DNA from 4 places in the Martelella sp. AMO21009 genome. Region 1 is predicted to be linked to each of the others. Evidence: riboswitches for the same ligand, from Rfam matches in the RefSeq annotation. Region 1 holds a riboswitch; each other region holds the start of a gene.
What was found. A riboswitch is a leader RNA that binds a small molecule or an ion and turns the genes downstream of it on or off. The one in region 1 is predicted to bind thiamine pyrophosphate.

Region 1 (7,351 bases):
CGTTCGCCGCCCGATAATGTCGCGGGCTTGCGCCCGTCATAGCCTTCAAGCCCGACCCGTTTCAACGCGTCGCGCACTTCCTCCCGTCCGGCCTCGTCGAGCCTCAGCGCCGGGTCCAGGCCGAGGCCGACATTGGTGAAGATATCGAGATGGGCGAAAAGGTTGTTTTCCTGAAACACCACCGTCACCGGCCGCCTCGAAACATGAAGCCCGTTCATCCGCTCGCCGGCAATAAGGATTTCGCCGCTGTCGGGCTTTTCGAAACCGGCGATCAGGTTGAGCAGCGTCGTCTTGCCGGAGCCGGAGCGGCCGGTCACCGCGCTCACCTTCGCGCCCTCGATCTGGCCGTCGAAGCGGAAATCCTTGTCGCCGAGCCTCAGGGCAACATCGTCAAGCGTGATATCGACGGGCATGGTTGCTTTCCCTTTCATCGCGCGGCCTGCCGGCGGGTGCCGACGACCATCAGGATAAGGCAGATCGCGCCGAGGATCAGCGCGAGCCCGTTGGCATCCGCCGTGCGGTAACTGCCGAGCCGGCTGTAGAGCAGCCAGGGCAGCGTGGTGAGATCATCGCCGCCGAACAGCGCCACGGCGCCGAGATCGCCGAGCGACAGCGCCATGGCGAAGGACAGCGCGGTCAGAAGCGGACGTTTGAGCCCCGGCCAATCGACAATGCGCAGCCGAGAGAAACCGGAAAGACCGAGACTTGCCGCAAGCCGCGCGGTGCGCGCCCGGTGAACCGCGATTGCCGGCTGCAGCACCCGCAGCACGAAGGGCAACGCCATCAGCGCGTTGATGCCGGCAACCACCAGCGGCGCGGCCGCATCGGTCAGCCCGAAGGGGCGCAAGAGCAGGAACCAGCCGGTGCCCAGCACGATCGGCGGCACCAGCAGAACCAGCGATCCCATCGCCGCCATCGTTGCGCTGAAACCCTTCTCGACAGCGCTCGGACGTTTTGCCGCAGCCACCGCGCCGGTCGCGGCAATGAAGGCGAGCGCCACGAGAAGCGAGAGCAGCGCCGCGCCAAGCGCTATCGCAAGACTGGTCGCCGTCGCCCGCAGAAAAATCCGTTCGCCGAGCAGCTTGATGAGGTCGGCCTCGATGCCCTTGATGACGATCATGGCGAGCGGGAGCGCGAGGGCAACCGTGAACAGCGCGATGATGCCGGCGTCGGCCAGCGCCTTGAACCGGCCCGCGCCATCCGGGCGGGCAATGGCGGTGTCGGCGCTGGTGCCGGGATCGTCGGCCTTGGGCAGAAAGGCGAGCGCGATCAGCACCAGGCCGGTCAGCGCGATCTGCATGCCTGCAAGGGCGACGGCGCGGGCGGGATTGAAATCGAAGCGCAGCGCCTGATAGATCGCGACCTCGATCGTGGTCGCCGCCGGTCCACCGCCGAGAATGAGCACCAGCGTGAACGAGGTGGCGCACAGCATGAAGATCAGCCCGGCGACGCCGGCGATCAGCGGCGCGATCACCGGCCATTCGACAAAGCGGAACACCGCGCGGCCGGGCATGGCGAGCATCGCCGCCGATTTGAAATATTCCTGCGGCACCCGCTCCAGCCCCGCCAGAAACAGGCGGGCGGCGAGCGGCAGGTTGAAATAGACATGGGCCAGCAGAATGCCCTGCAGGCCGTAGATCTGGAGCGGCCGGCCGAGGCCCGCCAGCGTCAGCAGATCGTTGAATATCCCCTGCCGGCCCCAGATGCCGATCAGTCCCAGCGCGCCGATCAGCACCGGCAGGCCGAGCGGCACCGCCATCAGCCGCACGATCCAGAGCCGGCCCGGAAAATGCGGCCGCCGCGCCAACGCCAGCGCGACCGGAATGGCCAGCGCCACCGAAATCAGCGTCGACAGCGTGGCCTGCCACAGCGTGAAACGCAGGATGCGCCAGACATAGGGCTCGTCGAACACCGCGATAGAAGCCTGCAGCCGTCCGAAGCCGGAGAGCGCGACAATGGCGATGGCGATAAAGCCGATCACGCCGGCGAGGGCTGCGATGCCGTAGCCATAGCTGCGGCGGCGTTCGGAGGAGGACATCAGCACGGGGCGGCCCTCTCGCTCAGGCGCAGGCGGGCGGGTGGGCCCGGCGGCGTCTGGATGGGAAAGCGGCGAGCCGCCGTGGAGCCAGCCCACGGCCTCGGCTATAAAGGAGTGGGTCTGTTGCATGCAGGTGCGGCGTCTTGCTCCCAATATTCTCTCCCGCTGGCGGGAGAGATGCCCCGAAAGGGGCAGTGAGGGTGGCGGGGCATTTCAAATTGTGAGAGCGGTCGCGGTGATAGGCTCCCCCCTCACTGTCGCTGTCGCGACATCTCTCCCCTCCGGGGCGAGAAGGTTTGGGGGCTATGCGGCATGGTTCGCCGCAGTATGCTGGAGGTGAGGCAATGTCACGCACCCACCGCTCAGCCAGCCCACCACCTCGCCTATAAAGGAGCGGGTCTGTTGCTTCGGGGCGCGGCACCTTGCTCCCAATACTCTCTCCCGCTGGCGGGAGAGATGCCCCGAAAGGGGCAGTGAGGGTGGCGCGGCATCTCAAAACGTGAGGGCGTTCGCGGTGATAGACTGCCCCCTCACTGTCGCTGTCGCGACATCTCTCCCCTCCGGGGCGAGAAGATTGGGGGGCTCTGCGGCGCGGTTCGCCGCACTGCGCCAGAGGCGAGGTAGCCTCGCGCCCTCGCCTCACCGCCGGACCTATCGCTCTCACCGCGCGCTCATGGCGTTCAGCCATTCGTCGATCCATTTCTGGCGGTTTTCAGCGACGACGTCGGGGGCAAATTGCAGGGTCTTTTGCGGCTTCACGGCGTTTTCGAAGGCGGCGGGCAGCGGCTCGCTGGTCGCGGCCGCCGGCATCATCCAGTTATGGGTCGGGATCGCGTCCTGGAAGCCGGGGGTCAGGATGAATTCGAGGAAGGACCTTGCAAGGTCGGGATCATCGGCCATCGTCGTCATGCCGGCGACCTCGATCTGGATGTAAAGCCCGTCCTTGAAATCGATCGCCCTGTAGCGGTCGCTCCCCTCCTCGATCTCGTGATAGGCCGGCGATGTGGTGTAGGACAGCACCATAGGCGCCTCGCCGCTGGTGAACAGCCCGTAGGCCTCCGACCAGCCCGGCGCGACCGTCAGGATACGGTCGGAGAGTTTTTCCCATTGGGCGGCGGCGTCATCGCCATAGACCGATTTCATCCACAGCAGCATGCCGAGGCCCGGCGTGGAGGTGCGCGGATCCTCGATCACCAGTTTCTGGTCGGCGGGGCCGTTCACCAGTTCGTCGAGCGTTGTCGGCGGGTTGTCGATGCTTTCGGTGTCGTAGACGATGTCGAACCAGCCGTAATCGAAGGGCACGAAGATATCATCGGAAAAGCCGCCAGGAATATCGGCCGCCTCGGTCGAGACGCCGGATTTGGCGAAGAAGCTGGTTTCCTTCGCCTCGTGGATGAGGTTGTTGTCGAGGCCGAGAACGATATCGGCCGGGCTCGACTGGCCTTCGAGCTTCAGCCGGTTGAGGAGCGCAACGCCGTCCTCGACGCTGACGAATTTCAGCGTGCAGTCGCAGGTCTTCTCGAAGGCGTCCTTCACCACCGGCCCCGGGCCCCATTCGGCATCGAAACTTTCATAGGTATAGACGGTGAGGACCTTGTTCTCCTGAGCGCCCGCCGGCAGCGCCGGAAGGGCCGCAAGCGCGAGAATGGCGATGGTCGTGCGATAGGTCATGACGCCTCCTTGTGTTCGGTAACTGAGGGGAAAACGGCGTCCTGCGCGTCTAATCCCTCCGCCGGTGCTAGCCGGATCAGGTTCTTCGGGTTGGCTCAAAGCCTCTCAGCGAAAATCGCACCCCGTTAGAGCTGACCAAACACCTATCGCGGCGGTCCCGGCATTTCAAGTGGCGCGCGATTTGAAAAAACGGCCCGGAAGCATTAGGTAAAGGGCTTGTCCGGCGCGCCGGACGAAAAGTCGGTCGTCATGCGAAATAAAGTGTGTCGGCTCATCCTTCAGGGGCGAAAGCACTCTGGAAAACCGAAAACGGCGCGGCCGATCTCGGCCAGCGTGCAGTGTTTCAAGGAAGGAGCACACGAGATGACAGAAGCAAAAGCGGGCGATACCGTTCGTATTCACTACACCGGAACCCTTAATGACGGTTCGACCTTCGACAGTTCCGATGGCCGCGAGCCGCTGGAATTCACCGTCGGCGCCGGCCAGATCATTCCCGGCCTCGACCGCGAGATCGCCGGCATGAATGTTGGCGACAGCCGCGACGTGAAGGTCGATTCCAGCGAAGCCTATGGCCCCCATGACCCGCAGAAGGTGCAGGTCGTGCCGCGCTCCGCCATGCCGCAGGAAGTGGAAGTTGCCCCCGGCATGCAGCTTCAGGCGCGCACGCCAGATGGCCAGACCGTGCCGCTGATCGTGACCAAGGTCGAGGAACAGGAAGTCACCGTTGACGCCAATCATCCGCTCGCGGGCCAGGATTTGAATTTTGCGGTGGAACTGGTCGAGATCGTGAAGGCCGCCTGATCAGGGCCTGCCGCACGGGTTTTCCGACTATGTGAAAATATTGCGGCGCGAAGGTGGCACATTGCCATGATTTTGCCATTCTTTGGCTGAATGGCTTTGCTAATAATGGGCTGGTACGCAAAAGTGTGTGTCAGCCCTTTTTGGTGAGCCATCCTCATGCCGGATTCCCGGAACGTCTATTTTATCGATCGAAAATATTCTTCTTCAGCGATGGAACCGAAACGGGCCTGCCTCGTTTGTGACTCGTCCGCGCCCGTCTGGCGCCGGGCATTCGCGCAACCGCGCCTGCGCGCTTCCGGCGGGCGAAGGGAATGAGTATGCTGCTCTGCACCATTTCATTTTATCTATCCATTTAAAGCCAACGGGATTTACGCATGAAGAGACGAACCTTTCTGGCCCAGACCGCGGTCGGCGCGCTCGCTCTTTCGGGGGTGGGCGGCAAGGCCTTCGCGCAGCAGGCGGTCGAGCCGGGAAAGATGCCGGAAGCCAACGCAACGGTCGAGGCGTCAGCGCCGCCTCCTGACGCGTTCAATTTCGACACGCTTACCGAACAGATGAAGGCCAAGGCCGGGGAGGCTTACGAGGAGCCCTCTCAGGAGGTCCCCGAACCGTTCCGGGACCTTCAATATGATGATTACCGCGCGATCCGCTACGATCCCAACAAGGCGATCTGGCGCGACCAGTCCGATTTTCAGCTTCAGGCCTTCGCGCTCGGCTGGCTGTTCAAGACGCCGGTTGATATCTACGAGGTCGCCGACGGCGTTGCGCAGAAGCTCGAATTCACCGGCGATGACTTCATCTACCGCGCGCCGCTGGACGTCGAGCAGTTCCACGGCGTCAAGCTGCCAGGGGTCGCGGGCTTCCGGATCAACTATCCGCTGAACCGGTCGGAGGTCTCCGACGAGCTGATCTCGTTCCTGGGTTCGTCCTATTTCCGCGCGCTCGGCCAGAACAATCTCTATGGCCTTTCGGCGCGCGGCCTTGCGATCAACACCGCGACCAGCCAGGGCGAGGAGTTTCCGCGCTTTTCCGCCTTCTACATCATGCGGCCGGGCACGGAGAAGGACAAGATCACCGTTTTTGCGGCGCTTGATGGTCCGAGCGTGACCGGCGCCTACCGTTTCGTGATCACGCCGGGCAAGAATACGCGCATGGATGTCACCGCGCGACTCTTTTTCCGGAACGATATCGAGCGTCTCGGCGTTGCCCCTATGACTTCCATGTTCCTGTTCGGTCCCGCCAACCATCATGCCTTTGATGATTATCGGGAGCGGGTCCACGACAGCGAGGGTCTCAAGATCGTGCGTGCCGACGGCACCGAGCTTTGGCGCAATCTGCAGAATGCCAAGACGCTCGCCAATTCGTTCTTCGGCGAAACCAATCCGCGGGCGTTCGGCCTCTACCAGCGCCATCGCGCGTTCGAGGATTACCAGGACGCCGAGGCCCATTACGAGCGGCGGCCGTCGCTTCTGGTGGAGCCGGCCGGAAACTGGGGCAAGGGTACGATTTCGCTGGTCGAGATCCCGACCGATAAGGAAGTCAACGACAATATCGTCTGCTTCTGGCAGCCGGAAGCGCCCGCCAAGAAAGGCGGATCGGCCGAGTTTGGCTACCGGCTGACCTGGGGCGCGATCGAGGAAGACCAGGCCCGGCTTGCCCGCGTCATCGATATCCGCAGCGGCGAGGGCGGCGTGTCCGGTGTGGCCAATGACAATGACGACGTGCGCAAGCTCGTGGTCGATTTCGCCGGCGGCCCGCTGGATGACATGGCGGCCGGCTCGGAACTGCAGGAACGCCTGCACATTACCAATGGCGAGGTCGCACATTCCACGGTCTCGGCGATCAGAGGTCAGGGAGTCTGGCGTCTGGCAATCGATATCAAGCCCGCCGGCGATGCGCCGGTGGAAATTGTCGGGGCGCTGACGGACGGCAGCCGCGACGTGAGTGAAATCTGGTTATATCAGTGGAGAAAAGGCGATGACCAACCAAATTGACGGGTCGGATCAGCACATGGAATTCAGCCGGTTTCTGCCGGCGGCCGCGCCGCTTCCCATGCCCGAGCAGCTTCTCGAGCGCCCGCGCCGTCGCGGCGTGATCGCCACGATCCTGTCGCCGGTTCTCGTGTGGCAGCGCCCGCGCTCGGCGCGGCTCTAGAAACCGGAAGGTAACTTTTCCGGGTGGCCTCCCGTTTTCAACGGCGAGGCCCGCAAGGACTAAAGGGATAACCGATGCTGGCCTTCAGACGGACCTTTTCGATCGTATTCGCCGCAATCATCGCGATTGCGGCGTCGCGCATCGCGATGGACGTTTTCTTCGCCGACGGCGCCGACTGGGTCGACTTCGTGCGGATCGCGCTATGTGCCGCGACCGCCGCGTGGATCGCCTGGGGCGCCGCACTCGGGATTGGCGGCCTGATCGGCCGCAGGTTCAAGACGCCGCCGCGCGCCTCGCTTGCCGAAAGCGGCCAGGCGGCAAAGACAGCCATCCTGATCCCGGTCTATAACGAGGATCCCCGCGCGACGTTCTCGTCGGTCGCCGCCATGGCGCATTCGCTGGCGCAAACGCCTTATGCCGGGCTTTTCGATATTGCCATTCTTTCCGACAGCCGCGATCCCGATGTGATCGCGCAGGAGGAGGCGTGGTTCCTCACCCTCCATGCCGATATGCCGCGCGGGATCGACGCATATTATCGCCGCCGCACCGACAATAGCGGCAAGAAAGCCGGCAATATCGGCGATTTCGTCCGCCGCCACGGCGCGCGCTACCCCTATATGCTGATCCTCGACGCCGACAGCCTGATGGAAGGCGAGACGATCGTTGAAATGCTGCGCCGGATGGAAG
Region 2 (7,351 bases), on a different contig from region 1:
CCCTGCTCGCAATCCTGCTGTTCAAGCTCTGGATACCGAGAACCGACATTCCGCTGATAGGCGCGGTCTTGATGTTTGCGCCGTTTGCGATAGCCATAACCATTTTCGGCGGGGCCGGTATCTGCAACGCTTTCAATCTGGTGGACGGCGTCAACGGACTTTCCGGTCTGATCGCGGTCGTGGTTGCGGCTTCTCTGGCGGCCATTGCCGCTCAGAACGGCCTGTTCGAGGTCAGCGCCTGGTGTGCCGTCGTCATGGGGGCGCTGCTTGGCTTTCTTGTCTTCAACTTTCCGCTGGGCAAGATCTTTTTGGGAGATGCCGGCGCTTACGGCATCGGTCACGTTCTCGCTTGGCTTGCGTTCCTGATACTGAACTTCGTTCCGGATCTGACCCCGTGGGCGCTGATGCTGATATTCTTCTGGCCGATCGCGGACACCATGCTCGCCATTTTCCGCCGCCGCATCGCCGGACGTCCCGCCGACCAACCGGACCGGCTGCATTTTCATCAATTGGTCATGCGCGCGCTTGAGATCAGTGTTCTTGGCCGGAATGCGCGGCATATCAGCAATCCGGTGACGACAGTTATCCTTGCGCCGATGTTCACCGCGCCCGCGATCGCCGGGGTTTTGTTCTGGGACAACCCGGCGATGGCCGCTCTCCTTCTGGTCTTTTTTGCCATCCTCTTCGTGGCGACCTACCAGTTTGGCGCCCGGATCACGGCCGCCCTTCGCCCTCAGTCCGGCCACAGGTTTAATTTCCACTTGGCGCACCACAAGAGGCTGTCCCACAAGAAGGATTTGTGACCGGGCGTCGCGGCGAGCCCGATATGGCCGGACGCAGGTCAAGGCTTGCTGATGGCACGAACGCGTGAAGACGAACAGTCGCTGGCAGCTTGCGCTTTCCGGCATTTTCAGAGACTATGAATTCTGGTTTTGACGGGAAACTATTTTGATCAAGCTTGGCCAACCCGCACCACCGCTTCTCAGCGGTCGCCGATTTTTCGGGCGTTGCGCGTGATGCGGGTTTTTCCTGATGTCTCTGGTTCGGGTCCGCTTTTGGCCTCCGAACCTGCCGGCAGGCTGTGCGAGGCAGGCCGAAAAAGGCCTTGCTGGCGAGCAAGCCTCCACGCCGTCATGACGCGCTCTTGTCTTCCACTCACGGGATTTTTCAATCAGGCTGACACGCACAGGAATGCTGCAGGTCGCGGCGTTCACGGTCGGGAGCTTGACTGGTCGGACCGCTTGGTCTATCGCCCGGTCGGCTTATACCGGGAAAGACTGCGTCTAAAGATGCAGGATCGGCCGAGGGCATGACCAGAACATTTTACACCTGAGTATTTGAGCAACATGCTAAATAGCAAAATCAATACTGAAAATGACGATATCGATCTCCAGAAGATATTTGCCATCTTCTGGAGGCGGAAGTTTCTGATTGCGGTGATATTCATCCTGTTCGTTCTGGCAGGCGGCTATTACGCCTTCAGGATGACGACGCCGATCTATCGGGCAACTTCAGTCACGATGGTGAGCAATCAGGCGGAGAACATCATCGATATACCGAGCGTCCTTGCGCAGCTCGGAACGGACGATGTCGCCCTGCAATCCGAGATCGAGGTGATCAGGTCGCGTATTCTGATCGGAAACGTTGTCGATAGTCTCGGTCTGATGGCGGACCCGGAATTCAACGCGGCTCTGAGAGAGCCGACGACGTTTTCAAGATTTGTCGCCTATATAAAGAGCTTGTTGCCAAAGCCTTCCGATTCCGACGCAGATGCCCCAGGGCCGGACAGGACGCGGGACCGGGTGGTGAGCGCCTTGCTGAACCAGTTCACGGCAACCGTCGTTCCCGACACCACCACCTTCAGGATAACCATGAGTTCGGAGGATCCTGAAAAGGCGGCGCTGATCGCCGACACGATCGCCGAGCAGTATGTGCAGCGCCAGATCGATGTCAAACGCGGCGCGACGGTCGATGCGATCGACTGGCTCAGCGAGCGCGTCGCCGAACTGAAGGTCGCGCTCGAAAAATCCGAAAATGCGGTAAAGCAGTTCAAGACCGATACGCCGCTGACCACGCCGGAAGTGTTGAGCGGGCTGGAGCGGCAATTGAAGTCGATCCGGGATCGCATCACCGAGACGCGCCAGAGGGTCGAGGCTTCCGACGCCTTGCTTGCGAAACTCGAGCAGGCTTCATCTTTTGAAGACAAAGCCGTTCTGCTGGGGGACCCGACGCTCATCGATCTCTCAGCCACCGCTCCTCGCAATAGGAGCGATGCCGCGCGTTTCGAAGCGAGACTGGAGACCCTGCTCGTCGACCGCCGCAGGGACGCGGCCGAGACCAAGAGTCAGCTTGCCTCTCTGGAGACCGCTGAGGCGGCACTTGAGAAGAAGATTCAGGCCGAAAGCGCTGCCTATCTCGAACTGGAGCAGTTGACGCGGGAAGCGGAAGCCAACCGGACACTTTACGAATATTTCCTGGCACGCCTGAAGGAGACATCCGCGCAGCAGGGGATACAGCAAGCGGACAGCGTCATTCTTTCCTATGCCGTCGTTCCGGAGAAGGCGAGCGAACCGTCCAAGAGCCGGATCGTCCTTCTTGCCGGTCTTGTGGGGCTTGTTTTCGGTGGCCTGCTCAGCCTGCTGATCGAGATGCGGAACAGAACCTTCAAGTCATCGCAGGAACTCGAGGAACTGGCCGGCTTGCCGGTCGTCGGCATGTTGCCTCTGGTGCCGGCGAAACACCGGAGCGATCTCTTCCACTACCTTCAGACGCATTCGACCTCACCGTTTGCCGAGGCGATACGCAATCTCAGAACGTCGGTTGTGCTTGCCAATCTCGACAAGCCGCCACAGGTGATCATGCTTTCGTCTTCCATTCCCGGCGAGGGTAAAACGACAAGCAGTATCGCTCTGGCGCTCAATTTCGTGAGCATGGGCAAGAAGGTTCTTCTGATCGAAGGCGATCTGCGGCGACTGACCTTCCAGCAGTATTTCGGCAATTCCAGAACCGACGCCGGTCTGATCTCCGTGCTTTCGGGCAAGCAGACTCTGGAGGAAACCGTTTTCCACAGCGAAGGGCTGGATCTCGATGTTCTTTTTGGCGAACGCTCGCCGAAAAATGCGGCCGATGTTCTTTCATCCAGGAAGATGGATGAGCTGCTTCGCGAGGCTCGTTCAAAGTACGACTTCATCATCGTCGACGCGCCGCCGGTGCTGATCGTGCCCGATGCGCGTGTTCTGAGCCAGTTCGTCGATGCCATCCTCTTCGTCGTCAAATGGGATTCGACCCACCATCACCAGGTCGAAGAAGCGATCCGTTCCTTCGAGGAAGGCAAGATCGAGGGGTTGGTCCTCAATCAGATCGATCCGAACGGATTCAAGCGCTATGGCTATAATTACGGCTATGGCTATGGCTATGCCGCCCACTATGGCGACAAGTATTACGATACGGACGACGACTAGCGCCTTGCCAGCCCCTGTTGCACAGCGGAGAAAACCTTTCGCCGCTGTGCTTTCGCATCTCCATAAAATAGACGCAAGCGCGTGCTCTTTCGGTCAGGAGGCCGATGCGCTAGGTTTGCGCACGAATGGAGCGGGGTTATCTGTATGTATCTGACGCGACGCGTGTTTTCTCTTGGGGTGATTGCCGCGACGCTTTCAGCGTGCACGAACAGCTCGGTTGGCAGTTTTTCTTCCGTCGCCGATCCGGCGATGCGGCCGGTGGCCAATTCTGAGTGGAACGCGTGGGTGGCTGGCTTCAAGCAGCGGGCGGCGGCGCGCGGGATTTCCAACGACACGTTGACGGCGGCCTTCGCCAATGCCGGATACACGCCGGGGGTCATTGAGCAGGACCGCAACCAGACGGAATTCAAGCGCACGCTGGAAGACTATCTGGCCATTGCCGGCTCCGATGAGCGGATCGCCAAGGGGCGCGCCAATTATGCCCGCTACCGCGATGTTCTGGAGCGGATCGAGGCGACCTATGGCGTCGACGCCAATGTGATTGTCGCCATCTGGGGCCTGGAAAGCATGTACGGCGAACGGCGCGGCAGCATTCCGGTTGTGTCGTCGCTTTCGACGCTGGCCGTCGAGGGGCGGCGCGGTGCTTTCTTCGAAAGCCAGTTGGTCGGGGCGATGCGGATCCTGCAGAACGGCGATATCACGCCCGAACGGATGACCGGAAGCTGGGCCGGCGCCATGGGGCACACCCAGTTCATCCCCACCTCCTATCTCGGCTATGCCGTCGATTTCAACGGTGACGGGCGGCGCGATATCTGGGAGGCCGACCCGACCGATGCGCTTGCCAGCACCGCGAACTATCTTGCCCGCTCGGGTTGGCGGAAAGGTCAGCCCTGGGGCGGCGAGGAGGGCTCGCTCGGCGCTGCCGTTGATGGCACCAGGATACAGCCGCAGGCGGGCGGTCCGGTCTTCGTCGTGGGGCACAATTTCAACGTCATCAAGCGCTACAACAATTCCACCAATTATGCGCTGGGCGTGGGATATCTCGCCGACCGGATCGCGGGCGCCGGCCCGCTCAGGGGCAGTTTTCCCGATGACAGTTACGGCTTCAGCGCCGACCAGCGCAAGGAGCTGCAGTCGCGGCTTTCGGCGGCGGGCTACGATGCCGGCACCATCGACGGCGTGTTCGGCGACCAGACCCGCGCCGCGATCACGGCCTATCAGCGGCAGAACGGGCTGAATGTCACGGGCGAACCGTCCATGGCTCTGCTGCAAAGGCTTCGGTAAAACCCGTTGGCAAGTTGTCTTGCGTTGCCGCCAGACGCCACGTTTCCGGCATGCCATTGACAGCGCCCTAAAAGCCGGACAAAACCTGACTATTCCGAGGGGTGCATCCTGCGATGCTGAGACGGCGGTGAGCCGGACCCTTGAACCTGATCCGGGTCATACCGGCGTAGGAACGGAAAATCTGGCCGCTCTGCCATAACCTTTCTCTTCTCCGCCGGTCTCCTTGATTGCAACATCCTGGGGATCGCATCATGAAGTCTTGCCGTCCAATGCCATGCGCGGGCCGCCGATGGTCCAGCCGTCCGAACGGCTGTTTTGAGACAGGCGTTGCCCGCGAACGGCATCGTCCATGCCCATGACGGCGGTCCGCAGCACCGCCGGACGGTTTGCGGAGGCACTGGAAGCCGCGCTCGGCCTGCTCGCCGCCGTCATCCTGATGGCGATGCTCGCTCTCGTCGTGGCGGGCGTCGTGTTGCGCTATGTCTTCCACACCGGCGTCGTCGGCATGGAGGATCTGGGCATCTGGCTGAATATCGCGCTGATCTCGGCCGGCCTGCCGCTTACCCTTTCGGGCCCGCTGTCGATGCGGCTCGATGGTCTTGCACGGCTGCTGCCCGATCGGGCATCTGGCCTGCTCGCTGTCGTTGCCGATGGCTTCAGCGTCGTCGCGGGGCTGATCCTGTGCCTCGGCGGCCGTGAGGCGATCGCCTTGCTTGGCGGAATGTCGCCAACGCTCGGGGTTCCGGAATGGGTGCGCCTCGCCTTTCCCGCAGCGGGCGGGCTGGGTCTGCTCGTGCTGCTCTGCCTGCGCCGCCTGGAGCGGTCGAACGGCGCACGGCTAATCTTCGGGTTCGCGCTCGGCGGGTTTCTTTACTGGGCTGTCGGCCGGTTCGCGATCGATATCACCCTGCCGGCCAGCCTGCCGCTCGCGCTGGCCGCCGCGCTCGGCCTCATTTCCGGCGCGCCGCTTGCCCATGTGTTTCTGGCGTCATCCTATGGCGCGATCGCCTTCGGGGCGTTGCAGACGGAGCAGGCGATCATCGCCAATACCGTTGCCGGCATGTCGAAATTCCTGCTGCTGGCGATCCCGTTCTTTCTGCTTGCCGGCGCGTTTCTGAAGCTCTCGGGAGCGGCCGGCAAACTCGTGGCGTTCGCGGCCTCGCTCGTCGGTCATTATCGTGGCGGCTTGGCGCAGACGACGCTGTTGACCGGGGTTCTCTTCTCAGGCGCGTCCGGTTCCTCGGTCGCCAATGCTGCCTTTGCCGCCTCGACCTTCCATCCAGAACTGGTGCGCCACGGCTATCCGCCCGCCCGCGCCGGCGCGCTTGTCGCGGCCTCCTCGGTTCTCGACAACGTCATCCCGCCCTCAATCGCCTTTCTCATTCTGGCGACGGCGACCAATCTTTCCGTCGGCGCGCTGCTTGTCGGCGGGCTGTTTGCCGGCCTTCTGATGGCGGCGTTTCTCGCCGTCGCCATAAGGCTCGCGATGGGGGCCGCGAGCGGCGCGCCGCCGGCTTCGGCCAAAATGCGCAGGCGGGCCGGGATCGCGGCCCTACCGGCCTTCGGCCTCGGTCTGATCGTGGTGTTCGGCATTCGCCTGGGCATTGTCACGACGACGGAGGCGGCGGGCCTTGCCGCCCTTTACACGCTGATCCTGGCGGCAACGTCCCGCCGCTCCGGTTCCAGCATTGTCGCCGCCTTCCGCCAGTCGGCGGCAGAGGCGGCGGCGATCGGTCTCCTGATCGGCGCGGCGGCCCCCGTCGCCTTCCTGCTCGCGATCGATGATATCGCCGGTCTGGTGCGCCACCTCGCCGGCCTGTTCGGGGGCAGCGCCGTTGCCGTTCTCCTGCTCGCCAATGGGATCCTGCTGATTGCGGGCCTGGTGATGGATATCGGGGCGGCGATCCTGCTGCTTGGCCCTGTGCTTCTGCCGGTTGCCGTTGCCGCCGGGATCGATTCGATCCGTTTCGGCGTCGTCCTCGTCGTCAATCTGATGATCGGCGGGCTCACGCCGCCGGTCGGCATGCTGGCCTTCGTGGTCGGCGGCGTCACCGGCCTTCCGCCGGAAAGCCTGTTCAGGGCGATGTGTCCTTTTCTTCTGGCGCTTCTCGCAGCCCTGTTCGTCCTCATCCTCTTTGCCGTTCCCGTATGAAAGGTTTGTCTGCCATGACTACGCTCAACCGTCGCCATCTCCTGAAAACAGGCGCCGCGGCCGCCGCAGTGCTTGCTGCGCCCGCCTATCTGCGAACCGCCAGCGCCGCCACGCGCGATGTCGTCATCGCCTCGCTCCTCGGCGAGGATAAGCCGGAAACCATGGTCTGGCGCTTCTTCGCCGATGCGGTCGAACAGCGGCTTCCGGGCCGGTTCCGCTTCCGGATCGTGACCAATGGCGCGCTCGGCGGCGAAAAGCAGGTGGCCGAGAATATTCGCCTCGGATCGGTGCAGGCGAGCCTCTCCACCATTTCGGCGCTTTCGGCCTGGACGCCGCAATTGCAGTTGCTCGACCTGCCTTTCCTGTTTCGCGATGCCGCGCATCTTCGCGACGTCGTCACCGGCCCGGTCGGCGACGACCTCTCGGCCCGGCTTGCGCAAGAGCAGTTCATCGT
Region 3 (7,351 bases), on a different contig from region 1:
AAGGTTGTGATCGCCTCCGAGACGCTGTCATATGCTTCGATGTCGAAGCCGAAGCGGTCGCCGTACCAGAGGTGCACCCGCGCCTGGTTCTTTACGTCGATCCACGCCGGTAGAGCGGAAAACGCCGCGCGGATACGGGCGGCATGGCGGGCTTCCGCCCGCTCCGACAGGTCGTTGGGGTCGAAATAGACGATATCGATATCGGCGATGCCGTGCGTCGGGTCCATGGCGAAGCGGCGGTTCCAGACCGTCTGCGCCAGCGCGCCGGCCACCAGCCAGCAATCCGGAAGATCGATCAGGCGCCAGTTCTCAAGAAGCGGCCTGATAAGCGGGCTGTCCGATACCGCCGCAATGATCTCTGATAATTCAACCTTCATCGGACCCCGCCGTCACGATCCGTTCGGCGCGGGTGTAGACGCTGAAGCCGTCGCCGCGCGCCGTGGCGATCAGCGTCAGACCGGCGGCTTCCGCCGTCTCGACGGCGAGCGCCGTCGGCGCGGAGATCGCGATCAGAACCGGGCTGCCGGCAATCGCCGCCTTCTGCACCATTTCCACCGAGAGCCGGCTGCTGACGACAATCGCACCCGCCCTTGCTTCAATGCCCTCACGCGCCAGGGCGCCGATCAGCTTGTCGAGCGCGTTGTGGCGGCCGACATCTTCCCGCACCGTCAGCATGCCCTCACCCGGACGATAGAAGCCCGCGCCATGCACCGCGCGGGTGGCGGCAAACAGCGGCTGTGCGCGCGACAGCGCCTCCACGGCGGCGTTCACCTCGTCAACCCGCTGGCGAAAGTCTTGGGCAGCGATTTTCGGCACATCCCGCACCGCGGCCTCTATGCTCTCCAGCCCGCAAAGCCCGCAGCCGACAGGCCCGGCCATGGAGCGGCGGCGGGCGGCGAGCGCCTCGGAGCGGTCCGCCCGCAGCGTGATCTGCACATCAATGCCCTTGTCGAAGGCAACGATATCAACCGCCTCGATCTCCCGAGGATCGCTGACGATGCCTTCCGTCAGGCTGAAGCCATAGGCGAAATCGACGAGATCATCCGGCGTTGCCATCATCACCGCATGGGTCGAGCCGCCATAGCTCATCGCCACGGCCATCTCTTCGGCAAGGGGCCGGTCGGCCGCATTGTCCCGGCTTCCATGGGTGAACAGCGGCTTCAGGGGGGCTCCGGCCATCGCCTTACACCATCACCGGTTTGGGCAGTTGCCGCTCGCCCTTCAGGATCGCCGCGACCAGCGCCAGGGACGAGGCGAGTTCGAGCTCGCTCGAGGCGGCGAGCGCCACGCGGATCGCCGGCGGCGCGGCGGCGCGGCCGACATGGAAGCTTGATCCGGCCGCAACCGCTACACCCCGGCTTTTCGCCCGCTCGACCATCGCCGCCTCGGTGAGGCCCTCCGGTAGCGGTATCCAGACATGCAGCGCGCCCGGCGTCATGCGGCAGGCGATGCCGGCGAGCGCTTTTTCCGCGATCGCCCGGCGGCGCATCAGCGCCTGGCGCTGCCAATTGACGAGTTCGATCGCGGTGCCATCGAGGATCCAGCGGCTGGCGATTTCCGCCATCACCGGCGTCGCCACCCAGTTCGCCGCGAGATACCGGTTGGAAACGGCGGCGGCAAAGCGATCCGGCGCGGCCACGAAGCCGCAGCGCAAGCCGGGAATCGTGTTCTTCGACAGGTCGGTCATGTAGACCGTGCGCTCCGGCGCGAAGGCGGCGACCGGCGGCGGGCGGTTTTCAACGAGCGGTCCCAGCACATCGTTTTCGATGATGGCGAGATCGAGCCTGCGGGCAATCGCCGCGATCGCGCGGCGGCGCGGCGCGCTCATCACAAGCGCCTGCGGGCCTGCGGCGGACGGCTGCAGGAAGATCGCCCTCAGCCGCTTGCGGCCGGCAACGGCTTCCAGCGCGGCCGGCACGATGCCCTCGCCATCCACCTCCACGCCTTCGAGATCAATGCCGAGATAACCGGCGAGCGGGCGCACCATCGGATGCGTCAGCGCCTCCACCGCGAGCGAACCGCCGGCGGGAACGACGCTCATGAATGCCGCCGTCATCGCATCGCTGGAGCCGTTGGTGACCGTGACGCCATGGGCCGGCGCCTTCAGCCCGCATGCGGCCAGCCAGTTGACGCCGGCCATGCGGTAGCGCTGGAACAGCGCGTTGGGCATCATCGAAAACGCCAGTTCCGGCGGCATGGTCGCGCCGAGATCGGCAAAGGCTGCACGGAACTTGGCGAGGCTCCGGCTCTCGCACACCGGCTTCAGGATCGAAAGGTCGATGACGCCGCTGCCGCCCTCGGTGAGGTAGGGCCGCTCGGGGGCCACAGGTTCCGCCTTGATATAGGACCCGCGTCCGACCTCGCCGACCACCATGCCGCGCCGCGTCAACTCCTCATAGGCGCGGCTCACGGTCTGCACCGACACCTTGAGATCGGCCGCCATCTCGCGCTGCGGCGGCAGGCGCATGCCGTCGATCAGCAGGCCGCTGCGCACGGCGGCCGCGATCTGTTCGGCAATGGAGAGATAAGCCGGCCGCTTGATCAGCCGGGGATTCGGGCGCCATTTTGTCATCTCCGGATGGTGGGGCAAATCCGGGAGAATGACAAGCGCGCGGCGGAAAGCGGATTGCGGAAACGCAATGCCAAAGCCGTGAAATGCCTAACGCTTTCGAAACACCTGGCAGGTTTTGGAAAAGAGCGCGGCGGACCGGACCGGCTTTGCTTGGCGCTGCAAACCGTTTAGAACGCCCCGAACGAAACCGGCGACGGGGCGGCTATGTCCGACAGCAAAGCGAAAACCGCGATAACCGACACCGATGCGCTGGTGGCGCGCGGGCTCGTGCCGGCGGATGCGGCGGGCGATATCGCGCGCGTTGCCGAAGATTTCCGCATCCGTATCCCGGCCCATATCCTGTCGGCGATCGACACGGTGGCCGCCGATGATCCGCTGGCGCGCCAGTTCGTGCCGGATCGCCGCGAGCTTGAAGCCTATGACGGCGAGATGGAGGACCCGATCGGCGACGGCGCGTTCGAGCGGGCAAAGGGCGTTACCCACCGCTATCCCGACCGGGTACTTCTGAAGCCGACACACGCCTGCCAGGTCTATTGCCGCTTCTGCTTCCGCCGTGAAACCGTGGGCGAGCCGGAAGCGGCGCTTGACCGGGACGAGCTTGCCGCAGCGCTCGACTATATCCGCGCGCATGACGACATCTGGGAGGTGATCCTGTCGGGCGGCGATCCGCTGGTTCTGTCCGACCGCCGGCTTTCCGCGTTGATGAAGGCGCTCGGCGAGATTGACCATGTCGCCGTCATCCGCATCCACACCCGCGCGCCGCTGGTCACGCCGGAGCGCATCAGCGACGGCCTTGTCGATGCACTGAAGCAAGCGGGCAAGACGGTCAATATCGTCGCTCACGTCAACCATCCGCGCGAGCTGACCGAGGCGGTGCGCGGCGGACTCGCACGCCTTGCCGATGGCGGCATTCCACTGTTTGCCCAGACGGTTCTGCTGAAGGGCATCAACGACGATGCCGAAACGCTGGCGACCCTGTTCAGGACGCTCCTCGCCAATAGGGTCAAGCCGTATTACCTCCACCATCTCGACAAGGCCAAGGGCGTCGCCCATTTCGCCGTGCCGATCGCGCGCGGCCAGGCGCTGATGCGGGCGCTGCAGGGCGCGATCTCCGGGCTCTGCCTGCCGACCTATGTGCTCGATATTCCGGGCGGAGCCGGCAAGGCGCCAATCGGCCCTTCCTATCTGGAGCAAACCGGAGAGGCCGAATACGACGTCACGGATTACCGGGGCGGAAAACATTCCTATTCCGACTGGCGGTGAGCGCCAGTCTGGCCCTGCCGGCTGCGTCATCTCCGTTTCGCCTCGCCCTCAGCGAAGGCCAGGGCGAGGATCGCTTCGTTTGGAGGGGTGGCGCTGCCGCCCTCACGCGCCGACGGTGCGCGCCTCGATTTCCTCCAGCGTAATGCCCTTGGTCTCTGGCGCCGCGGCGATCGCGTAGACGATGCCGACCACGCAGAAGAAGGTGAAGATCGCGAAGGTTCCGACAATGCCGATGCCCGCCAAAAGATCCGGAAACACCAGCGCCACCAGGAAGTTGAAGAACCAGTTGGCGACGGAGGCGAGCGCCATGCCGCGCGACCTGAGCCGCAGCGGAAACAGCTCCGCCATATAGAGCCAGGGCAACGGGCCGAGACTGACGGCGAAGAAGGCGATGAAGGCGAAGATGCCGATCATGGCAAGATAGGGCGTTGCCGCGACATCCATCATCGTCGCGCCGGTTACCAGCGCCATCGACGCTGCGGTGCCGATAAAGCCGAGGATCAAGAGCTTGCGCCGGCCCATGCTTTCCACCAGATACATCGCGACGACGGTCAGCGCGACATTGACGACGCCGATGCCGACGGTGGCCAGAAGATCGGTCGTGGTGCCGGAAAAGCCGGCATTTTTGAAGATTTCCGGGGCGTAGTAGATGATCGCGTTGATGCCGGAAAGCTGCTGCAGCACGAACACGATCATCGCGAAGCTCGTCACCGGCAGGATGCCGCGCTTCAGGAAGGTGCTCCAGGCCGGGGTCGCCTCCTCGTCCTTGGCACTCTCCTTGATCTCGGCGATGATCTCGTCGACCTCGGCGGGCGAGGATTCCGGCTGCAGCTTCGCGATGATATCGCGCGCCTTGTCGGCATTGGAATTCAGCGTCAGCCAGCGCGGTGTTTCCGGCGACAGCAGGATGCCGATCAGCGCCACGATCGACGGGAACACGCCGACGCCGATCATCCAGCGCCAGTCGCCCGAACCGCCAAAGGCCGCATCCGACATGTAGGACACCATGATGCCGATGGTGATCATCAACTGGAAGGCGGAGACGATGGTGCCGCGAATGCGCGCCGGCGCGACTTCCGCCAGAAACATCGGCGCGGTCATTGCCGAGGCGCCGATGCCGACGCCGATCAGAAGGCGGGCAAGTGTCAGAACATACTGGTTGAAGGCAAGCGCGGAAATCAGCGAACCGACCAGGAAGATCAGCGCGCCGAGGATCAGCATCGGCTTACGCCCGTAGCGATCGGTGGTGACCATGGCCAGCACGGTGCCCGCCACCGCGCCGAGCGGCACGGCCGAGGTGATGACGCCCTCCATGAAGGGCGAAACCGTGAAATCCTGCTTGATGAACGGCAGAGCGCCGGAAATCACGCCCTGGTCGAAACCGAAGAGCATGCCGAACAGCGCTGCCACAATGACGATGGCGATGAGCATGGGTTTTCCTCCGCTTGGGCGGCGGCTGCCGCCTTCCCCTCTTGTGACCCCGTTTTTGAACCGTCGCTGAAAACCGCAAACGGCCTTATACCAAAAGTTGAAAGTCGAAACGGCATCCGTTGTCAAATCCTTTTGGACCTTAGCGTTTATATTAGCGGCGTTCCCGACTTCGCCGCCGAGCCCCTTGACCGGCGCGCCGGCGCGCGGCATAGAAGACGCATCCGAGGGGTGTGTCCGTGACACTGAGATGGCCGATGGCCGAACCCTTGAACCTGATCCGGGTTATGCCGGCGTAGGAACGGAGTTTGGTCTTGAGCGACACGCCCAGAAAATCAGCCTCTATTGACGCCTCCGCTGCCCGGTTTAGCCGGGGAGAGCGGGATTGAAGCGTACTCTCTCAGCGGCACTCACCTTTTTCGCAATCGTGTCCGGGCTTCTTGTGCTCTGGCAGGCGATCATCGTTTTCGGCGAGCTGCCGCGCTATATCCTGCCGCCGCCGCTTGCCGTGCTGGCAAAATTCCAGACCGCCCATGCGATGCTGCTCAGGGAAGCTCTGGTGACGCTCAGGGAAATCCTGGCGGGCTTTGCCATGGGCGCGATCTTCGGCGCGTCGGCGGCGATTTTCATTGCCGCCTTTCCCCGCATCGGACGGTTCATCTGGCCTGTTCTGGTAGTTCTGCAATCCTTTCCCGTGTTCGTGATCGCGCCGATGCTGGTTCTGTGGTTCGGCTTCGGCATCGCCTCCAAGGTGGTGATGACGACGATCATCGTTTTCTTCCCCGTCGCCTCCAGCTTCGCCGACGGGTTGAGGCGCACCGATCCGGAAATCGTGGCTGCGGCCCTGCTCGATGGCGCGGACCATTTCGAGATGCTACGCGATATCCGTCTGCCGCTGGCGATGCCGCATCTGTTCTCCGGCCTCCGCATTGCCGCCCCCCTCGCCCCGCTCGGCGCGGTGGTCGGCGAATGGGTTGGGTCTGCCGGCGGGCTCGGCTTTCTCATGGTCCAGGCCAACGCCCGCATGCAGAGCGACACCGTGTTCGCCGCCATGCTGATCCTTGCGCTCGAGGCCGTGCTGTTTCGAAAGGCGGTGGATCTCGCCGCTCCCTTCTTCACCCGCTGGTCGCATGAGGATTGAGCGGCCGGCTCAGATAAACAGGAGAATGACATGCTGAAGAAACTCGCATTCGTCGCCGCTCTTGCCCTGGCTCCCGGGCTGGCGAGCGCCGCCGACAAACTCGACGTGATCCTCGAATGGTATGTGAACCCCGACCACGGGCCGCTGGTGGTAGCCCAGGAGAACGGCTATTTCGCCGACGAAGGCCTCGATGTGGAACTGCTGCCGCCATCAGACCCGTCCATGGTGCCGCGCATGGTGGCGACCGGCAAGGTCGATATCGGCATCCACTACCAGCCCAATCTTTATCTCGACCACGAGGCCGGCATCGATATCGTCCGCTTCGGCACGCTGGTCTCGACGCCCCTCAACACGCTGACGGTACTGAAAGACGGACCGATCAAATCCGTCGCCGACCTGAAGGGCAAGAAGATCGGCTTTTCGGTGGCAGGCATCGAGGATGCGGTGGTGGCCACGATGCTGGAGAACGCGGGCCTCTCCAGGGACGACATCACGCTCATCAATGTCAACTTCGCGCTCACCCAGTCGCTGCTGTCAGGCCAGGTTGACGCGACCATCGGCTCGTTCCGCAACATCGAACTGCCGCAGATGCGCATCGCCGGCCACGAGGGCAAGGCCTTCTTCCCGGAAGAGCATGGCGTGCCGGTCTATGATGAGCTGATTTACGTGACCCGCAGCGACATGCTTGACGATGATCGCTTGCCGCGCTTCCTCGAAGCTGTGGAAAAGGCGACGGTCTTCATCGTCAACCATCCGGAGGAAGCATGGGTGAGCTTTGCCAAGGCCTATCCCGATCTCGACGACGAACTGAACCGTCAGGCCTTCGCCGAATCCGTCGTCCGCTTCGCCAAGCGCCCCGGCGCCTCCGATGCCGCACGCTACGAGCGTTTCGGCGCATTCATGGCGGAAAACGGGCTGATCTCCGAAGCGCCGCCGGTCGATACAAT
Region 4 (7,351 bases), on a different contig from region 1:
GAGTGGATAAACGACCACGAATTCGGCAACGGCACGGCGATCTTCACCCGCGATGGTGACGCCGCCCGCGAATTCGCTCACAAGATCAGAGTCGGCATGGTCGGCGTCAACGTGCCGATCCCGGTTCCGATGGCGTTCCACTCCTTCGGCGGCTGGAAGGCCTCGCTGTTTGGCGACCACCACATGCATGGCCCGGAAGGCGTGCGCTTCTACACCCGCCTCAAGACCATCACCCAGCGCTGGCCCAAGGGCATCCGCGCCGGCGCCGAATTCTCGATGCCGACGATGAAGTAATATATAAACGTGACCTCCGCGTCCTGAGTGCGCGGAGGTCACGTGTTTCTGCGGTTGCTCCACGTCTTTCTACATTTGGTTACCAGTGTTAACCTGTCACTACTTTTACGGGTGTCCCGCAGGAACCGGTGGGTATTATGATTCGATTGTTGATGGCCTTCGCGGCGTGCAGCGTATTCGCCTGTGAAGCCTCTGCATGGTTGTTCGAAACGCATCCGCAGCCGACAAGACCGGAAATGACGTTCGAGGAATGGGAATTCGCGACCACCGAACTCGACTACAATCCCCGCATTCCCGATTGCGGTGATTATCTGCGCGGGCACTACGAAATCTATGAAAGACGCTATCCGGCATTCGCAGAGGCGGGAACAGAAGAGGCGCGCTATGAACTCTGGCGCGAATACATCCAGACAGACAGTGCTTTCGACGACCTCAATACCTGCATGACCCTGCCATATGTCATGGCTATGTTCCAGCTGGCAGGCGAGCTACGCATTGACAGCGACCTTATCTATTGCGGCCGTTTTTCCCGTAACCCGGAGACGGAGGGCGAAGTCGAATTCGCTGGACTGATGGAGCGCCTGCAAGACGCGGCGAAAAGAGGCAGCGAGGCGGCCCTTCTCTCATTTCTCATCACCGATGATGGCGAGGGCCTGACTCCTTTGAACCCGGACGTCCTCTACTATCTCCGTGCAAGCCTTACGGGCACGCAGACGGCCGACGAGCAGCGCCTCTTCGATGAAGAATTCATCTACTGGCATCGCGCCTGGAACCAGGACAATCTCGCCGCCCAGCTTTCACCCGAGCGGAAGCGTTTCGTCGAGCAGGCGGTCAAAGATCGCGATCTTGCATCCGTTCTGGCGACCACCGGGCCCTGTGGCGACACCGCGTGGCGCGATCCTGCACCGGAGTAACGCCGCCTCTTTCCGAAGCGACTTTTTCTGTTATAACAACGCCACTAGAGCGACAGGGGCGTCCGTGACAGCGGGCTGAGATGTACCCTTGGAACCTGATCCGGATCATGCCGGCGGAGGGAGTCACTCGGGTTTTCGCTTCGGCTCCCGAGTTCCTCCGCGACGAACAAGGAGGAAGCTGATGGCGGATATCGCCCCCATTCTTCAAAAGATGCGCGCGGACGCGCCGCTTACCCAATGCATCACCAATTATGTGGCGATGAACATCGCGGCCAATGTGCTGCTTGCCGCCGGCGCTTCCCCGGCCATGGTCCACGCCAAGGAAGAAGCCGGTGAATTCGCCGGCATCGCGTCCGCCGTCACCATCAATATCGGCACGCTTTCGCCCGAATGGCTTGCCGGCATGAAGGCGGCGATCGAGACGGCGAATGGCAAGCAAACGCCCTGGGTATTTGATCCCGTCGCCCATTTCGCCACCGGCTTCAGAGCCAGGGCCGCACGCGAAATTCTCGACCTCAGCCCCACGATCCTGCGCGGCAATGCTTCCGAAATCCTCGCCTTCTCCGGCGCCACCAGCGCCGGCAAGGGCGTCGATGCCGGCGACAGCGTCGCCGCCGCTGAAGAGACGGCGAAGGCGCTCGCCCGCGAACGCAACATGGTCGTGGCCGTCACCGGCGAACGCGATTTTGTGACCGATGGAAGCCGCGTCGCCCGCATCGGCGGCGGCTCGGCGCTGATGCCGCGGGTGACGGCGCTCGGCTGCGCGCTGACGGCGCTTGTCGGCGGCTATGCCGGCGCATGGCGCGACGACGCCTTCGGGGCCACGGTCGCGGCGCTTGCCCATTACGCGGTGGCCGGCAGCCGCGCGCATCGAAAGGCGGAAGGCCCCGGCTCGTTTCAGGTCCATTTCCTCGATGCGCTTGCCGCCGTGACACCCGAAGCGCTTGACCTTGAAGCGGAGATTGAATGGCCATGAAATTCGACCTTTCCCTCTATCTCGTTCTCGACCCGGACCTTTGCGGCGACTATGGCATGGTCGCCACCACCAGGGATGCCATTGCCGGCGGGGCGACCATGGTGCAACTCCGCATGAAGCACGCCACGACCCGCGAGCGCATCGATATGGGCCTCGCGCTGAAACAGGTCACGGCCGGAACGCCGTTCCGCCTGATCATCAATGACGACGTCGAGGCCGCCATCGCGATCGATGCCGACGGCGTTCATGTCGGCCAGGAGGATGCCCATCCGCGGGAGGTGCGGGAAATGATCGGCGACGACAAGATTCTCGGCGTTTCCGTCAATGGCCTCGACGTCGCGCGCGCCTTCGATCCCACCGGCATCGACTATATCGGCGCCGGGCCGGTGTTCGCCACCAGCACGAAATCCGACCATGCGCTGCCGGTGGGTTTTGCCGGCCTTTCCTCGATGATCGACCTTTGCGGATTGCCCGCGGTTGCCATCGGCGGGTTGAAAGGGGAGCATGTGGCGTCCACATTCAAAAGCGGGGCCGACGGGATCGCCGTCGTTTCGGCCATTTGCGGCCAGCCCGACCCATATCAGGCGACGGCGGATCTTGCCGAAGCCATCCGGAAGGCGAAGCAATGATCGCAAACATCCTCTCGATCGCCGGTTCCGATCCCTCGGGCGGCGCCGGCATTCAGGCCGACCTCAAGACCTTTTCCGCGCTTGGTACATACGGCATGGCCGCGCTCACCGGGCTGACGGCGCAGAACACGCGCGGCGTCACCGGCGTGCACGAGGTTCCCTCGGCCTTCGTCGCCGAACAGATCGCCGCGATCTTCGATGACGTGAAGGTCGACGCGATCAAGATCGGCATGGTCGTCAACGCCAATATCGCCGTCACCATCGCCGACAGCCTGCGCCACCATGTGGAGGTGCCGGTCGTGCTCGATCCGGTCATGGTCGCCAAGGGCGGCCACCGGCTGCTGCCGGAAGATGCCATCGAGGCGCTGAAGGAGCACCTTATACCGCTTGCCGCCGTGCTGACGCCAAACCTGCCCGAGGCCGCCGCCCTGCTCGATGCCGATACGGCTACCACCCGCGATCAGATGATCGAGCAGGCGACCGCGCTGAGAGGCCTCGGCGCGCAGGCGGTGCTGCTGAAGGGCGGCCATCTGGAGGGATCGGAAAGCCCGGATCTGCTGGTCACCGCCAATGGCCATGAATGGCTGGAGGGCGCGCGCATCGATACCGCCAACACCCACGGCACCGGCTGCACGCTTTCAAGCGCGATCGCGGCCGAGATCGGCAAGGGCGTTCCGCTTTCGGAAGCGGTTGCGAATGCCAAACGCTATGTCGTCGCCGCGATCGCGGCCTCGGACAGCCTCCATGTCGGCTCCGGCCATGGGCCGACCCATCATTTCCATGCGCTGTGGGGCGAAGTCACCAAAACGTGATGCCGTCGACCCGCAGTCAGCCGCCGTTCATCTTTTCTACGCTAATCCTGCCCCTAGCTTCCAAACAGAGGCTGCGTATACTGCTGCCTGAGCAACGAAGGAGGCTTTGGATGAAAAACGGATTTATGATCGCCGGCGCTGTCGCGCTCTGTCTCAGCGCGGGTTTTGCGGTCGCAGAGGATGGACCGCAGATGCTGCGCCAGGACGACATGAAGGCGATCGGCAAGGCCATGGGCCAGCTCGGCGCGATCGCCAAGGGCGAAAACGCCTACGACCCGATCGTGGTTCAGGGCGCGCTCTCCGATATTTCCACCAACATCACCGATTTCACGACTCATTTCCCGGATGATTCGAAAACCGGAAACGGCACCGAGGCAAGCCCGGCGATCTGGGAAAACATGGACGACTTCGAGGCCCATGCGCAAAAACTCGCCGATGACGCCGACGCTTTGCTGGCCGACCTGCCGGCCGATCAGGCCGCCGTTGGAGCTGCCATGAAGACGCTGGGCGCCAGTTGCGCGGCCTGCCACAAGCTCTACCGCGTCGACAAATAGAGCCCTCTCATTGTCTTGTCGCAGTTCCGGGCGTTGGAGCGGTTCCCCGTTTGCCCGGAACTGCTGTTTTTTGTTGAAATTCGGGAACAGGGAGACCCGGCGTGAAAAAGCTGACGATCATCGTATTGGCTGTCGCCGCCCTGTTCATGGGGGCGGCCTTTGTGGTTGCCTTCACCCCGCCGAAGCTCGACCCGGCGGACTATCAGGATTTGCAGGCCGCCGATCCGCATAATGGCGCGAAGATGTTCTGGGCCGGCCAATGCGCTGGCTGCCATGCCGCCCCGGGCGCAACCGGCGAGGAGAAGCTTGTCCTGTCCGGCGGTCACCCGATCGAAAGCGATTTCGGAACCTTCTATGCCCCCAACATCTCGCCTGACAAGCAGGAAGGCATCGGCGACTGGTCGCTGATGGACTTCGCCAATGCGGTGAAGAAGGGCGTTGGCCCGCACGGGCGCAATCTCTACCCCTCCCTGCCCTACACCTCCTATGTGCGGATGAAGGATCAGGACGTGAAGGACCTTCACGGCTACATCATGACGCTGCCGCCGAGCGACACGCCCAGCAAGCCGCATGATGTCGACTTCCCGTTCAATGTCCGGCTGGGGCTGTCGTTCTGGAAAAAGCTGTTCTTCGTCAACGAACCGCGGGTTCAGCTCGCCGACGCCTCGCCCGAGATCATGCGCGGGCAGTATCTTGTCGAAGGACCGGGCCATTGCGGCGAGTGCCACACGCCGCGCAATGCGCTTGGCGGGCTCGAATATGACAAATGGCTCGCCGGCGGGCCAAACCCCGACGGCGAAGGGACGATCCCGGACATCACCCCGGGCTCCAAGAGCATCGGCAACTGGACGGCGGCTGAAATCGCCGACTATCTCGAAACCGGCTTCACCCCGGACTTCGATACCGCCGGCGGCTCGATGGTCGATGTGCAGCAGAACCTCTCGCATCTGCCGCGCTCCGACCTCGAAGCCATCGCCGCCTATCTGAAGGCCGTGCCCGCGCAGTAGCTCAATCGGCGAGCGTCTGCATATAACGCATGCCGGTCACCGGGCGCGCGACGAAATCCATCTGCTGGTAGAAGCGGTGGGCGCCGAAATTGCCGGTGGCGGCGCTGACCGACATGTAGGAGCAGCCGGCGGCCTTGGCGAAATCGCGCGCTCGGGCGATCAGATGCTGGCCGACGCCGTGGTTCCTGTGACCGTCGCGCACGAAAAGATGGTGGAGATCCATGCCGCGCCGGCCCTGCTGCGCCCGGTAGAGCGGCGTCAAGAGCGCGTAGCCGAGAAGCTGCGCGCCGGCATCGGCGACCAGCGCGGTCACCCACGGCGTCGGCCCGAACAGGTCGCGCTTGAGGCTTTCCGCCGTCATTTCCGATGGATCGTCGTGAAAGGCGGCAAGCAATCCGATCATCTCGAGCAGTTGCGGAATATCGGATTCGACCGCCTTCCTGATGGTCATCAGGGCAGGTCGTTCCAGTGCGATTTTGTCTTGATCGTCAGTCATTTTATCGTCCCTTGGCCTTCGAATTCTGCCGCCGTGGGGGACGTTTTCTTTCAACACCTTGCCGCCCCCAGGCGGCCGGTGATGAACATGATCAACAGGCCGCTCCTATTGGAACAGCCAAAAATACATATGATTGTGGGTCACGGTCTTGATCATGGGAAATCCAATGCGCTCAAACGCGGGTCTTGTCAATTCAAAAACGCTGCCGCGCGCTATTTGCAGGTCGAGCGCGCCCAGTCCATGTAGAGCGTCATCGCCTGTTTCGCCATCGGGCCCGGTTCGAAATCGCGGTCATCAAGTCTGATCACCGGCACGACCTTGTTGTAGTTGCCGGTGAGGAACAGTTCGTCCGCTTCAAGAAAGTTCTTCACCGTCAGCGTCTTCTCCTTGGCGGCAATGCCGTTGTCGCGGAACAGCTTGAGGATGCGCTTGCGGGTGATGCCTGCGAGGAAACAGCCATTGTCCGCCGGCGTCATCGGAATGCCGTCCTTGACCAGGAAGATATTGGCGGACGCGGTTTCGGCGACATTGCCGAGCATGTCGAGCGCCAGCGCGTTGTCGAAGCCGCGGGCGCGCGCCTCCAGCATCATCCGGCCGGAATTGGGGTAGAGACTGCCGGTCTTGGCATGGGTCATCGCCACTTCCGGCGAGGGGCGGCGGAACGGCGAAACCGTCAACCGCACCGGCACGGTGGAGCGCATTGGCGTTTCGAACAGGCAGAGCGCAAAACGGGTAGAGGCCGGATCGGCGGGCACGAGGCCATCAAGGCCGTGCTCGGCCCAGTACATCGGCTTGATATAGACGGCTTCCGCGCCCTTGAAATTCTTCAGTCCTTCCCAGACCAGCGCCTCGATTTCCTCCGAGGTCTTGGTCGGCTGCAGGCCGAGCGCGCGGGCGGATCGGTTGATGCGCTTGCAATGCTCGTCGAGGTCCGGGGCCATACCCTCAAAATAGCGCGCGCCGTCGAAGACGGTGGAACCGAGCCACATCGCATGCGATGTCGGGCCGATCAGCGGCGGATTGCCGGGAAGCCATTCGCCATCGACATAGGTCCAGGTTTCAAAAGCGGGGGTGGTGTCGATTGCTGCCATGTCATTCTCCTTCGGCCATCCGCATCACGCCAAACGGGCGGCGGATCGTGTGGCGACAATCAAGACGGACGGAAGGTCAACGTCAAGCGGAAATTCCCCGCCGGCCAAACCACGCAGGCAAGCAGAAAAAAGTACCTTGAATTTCCATACTGTGAAAATCGACTTGGCTCAGGCGGCTGAATTCTCAGCGAAATCCGATCGGAATCCAACGTCATAGACACGGTTTCCGGAGGAATCCGACAACCCTTCGTACTTTGGCTGAATGGACGGCTACGGGGTCACCGCGGAATTTGTGCGCCGCATGACCTTTCAGGTCGCCTGGAGAAGGCGGCCGGAATATGCTTTGACGCGGCTCCACAGAGCTTCGGCCGCGCCGGATTGCCGGCTTTTGGGTCGCCATATCCGGATTTCGATATCGACCAGGTCACCAAATGCCGCCACCCGCTCGAGGCGGCCGCTGGCGAGGTCGTCGGAAACCTGGCTGTTCGGGCTCCAGCTCACGCCGCGGCCGCTTCGCGCCATGGCGGTCAGCACGCTGGAGAGATGCGACGAGAATATCGTCGGATTGTTCTTCTCGA

Region 2: linked by a shared signal. The riboswitch ahead of V6766_RS22205 (TRAP transporter large permease) and the one ahead of thiB (thiamine ABC transporter substrate binding subunit) in region 1 are both predicted to bind thiamine pyrophosphate.
Region 3: linked by a shared signal. The riboswitch ahead of V6766_RS19400 (ABC transporter permease) and the one ahead of thiB (thiamine ABC transporter substrate binding subunit) in region 1 are both predicted to bind thiamine pyrophosphate.
Region 4: linked by a shared signal. The riboswitch ahead of thiM (hydroxyethylthiazole kinase) and the one ahead of thiB (thiamine ABC transporter substrate binding subunit) in region 1 are both predicted to bind thiamine pyrophosphate.

What each region holds. Positions count from the first base shown of each region.
Region 1 is NZ_JBAKFR010000002.1:108,629-115,979, reverse strand. Features, by position in the region: gene V6766_RS02740 (thiamine ABC transporter ATP-binding protein) at 1-413, opposite strand, end outside; gene thiP (thiamine/thiamine pyrophosphate ABC transporter permease) at 428-2,038, opposite strand; gene thiB (thiamine ABC transporter substrate binding subunit) at 2,699-3,709, opposite strand; TPP riboswitch at 3,746-3,844, opposite strand; gene V6766_RS02725 (FKBP-type peptidyl-prolyl cis-trans isomerase) at 4,073-4,510, shown strand; gene V6766_RS02720 (glucan biosynthesis protein) at 4,885-6,504, shown strand; gene V6766_RS02715 (hypothetical protein) at 6,488-6,664, shown strand; gene mdoH (glucans biosynthesis glucosyltransferase MdoH) at 6,739-7,351, shown strand, end outside.
Region 2 is NZ_JBAKFR010000034.1:32,649-39,999, reverse strand. Features, by position in the region: gene V6766_RS22220 (glycosyltransferase family 4 protein) at 1-803, shown strand, start outside; gene V6766_RS22215 (GumC family protein) at 1,347-3,461, shown strand; gene V6766_RS22210 (lytic murein transglycosylase) at 3,747-4,745, shown strand; TPP riboswitch at 4,833-4,935, shown strand; gene V6766_RS22205 (TRAP transporter large permease) at 5,101-6,897, shown strand; gene V6766_RS22200 (TRAP transporter substrate-binding protein) at 6,912-7,351, shown strand, end outside.
Region 3 is NZ_JBAKFR010000023.1:6,068-13,418, reverse strand. Features, by position in the region: gene V6766_RS19425 (nucleotidyltransferase family protein) at 1-377, opposite strand, end outside; gene fdhD (formate dehydrogenase accessory sulfurtransferase FdhD) at 367-1,179, opposite strand; gene ehuR (MocR-like ectoine utilization transcription factor EhuR) at 1,184-2,572, opposite strand; gene V6766_RS19410 (lysine-2,3-aminomutase-like protein) at 2,777-3,835, shown strand; gene V6766_RS19405 (sugar porter family MFS transporter) at 3,938-5,266, opposite strand; TPP riboswitch at 5,481-5,582, shown strand; gene V6766_RS19400 (ABC transporter permease) at 5,649-6,404, shown strand; gene V6766_RS19395 (ABC transporter substrate-binding protein) at 6,435-7,351, shown strand, end outside.
Region 4 is NZ_JBAKFR010000003.1:71,076-78,426, forward strand. Features, by position in the region: gene V6766_RS04625 (CoA-acylating methylmalonate-semialdehyde dehydrogenase) at 1-294, shown strand, start outside; gene V6766_RS04630 (hypothetical protein) at 447-1,208, shown strand; TPP riboswitch at 1,253-1,347, shown strand; gene thiM (hydroxyethylthiazole kinase) at 1,390-2,184, shown strand; gene thiE (thiamine phosphate synthase) at 2,175-2,813, shown strand; gene thiD (bifunctional hydroxymethylpyrimidine kinase/phosphomethylpyrimidine kinase) at 2,810-3,625, shown strand; gene V6766_RS04650 (c-type cytochrome) at 3,736-4,179, shown strand; gene V6766_RS04655 (c-type cytochrome) at 4,326-5,186, shown strand; gene V6766_RS04660 (N-acetyltransferase family protein) at 5,188-5,682, opposite strand; gene V6766_RS04665 (branched-chain amino acid aminotransferase) at 5,895-6,773, opposite strand; gene V6766_RS04670 (LysR family transcriptional regulator) at 7,083-7,351, opposite strand, start outside.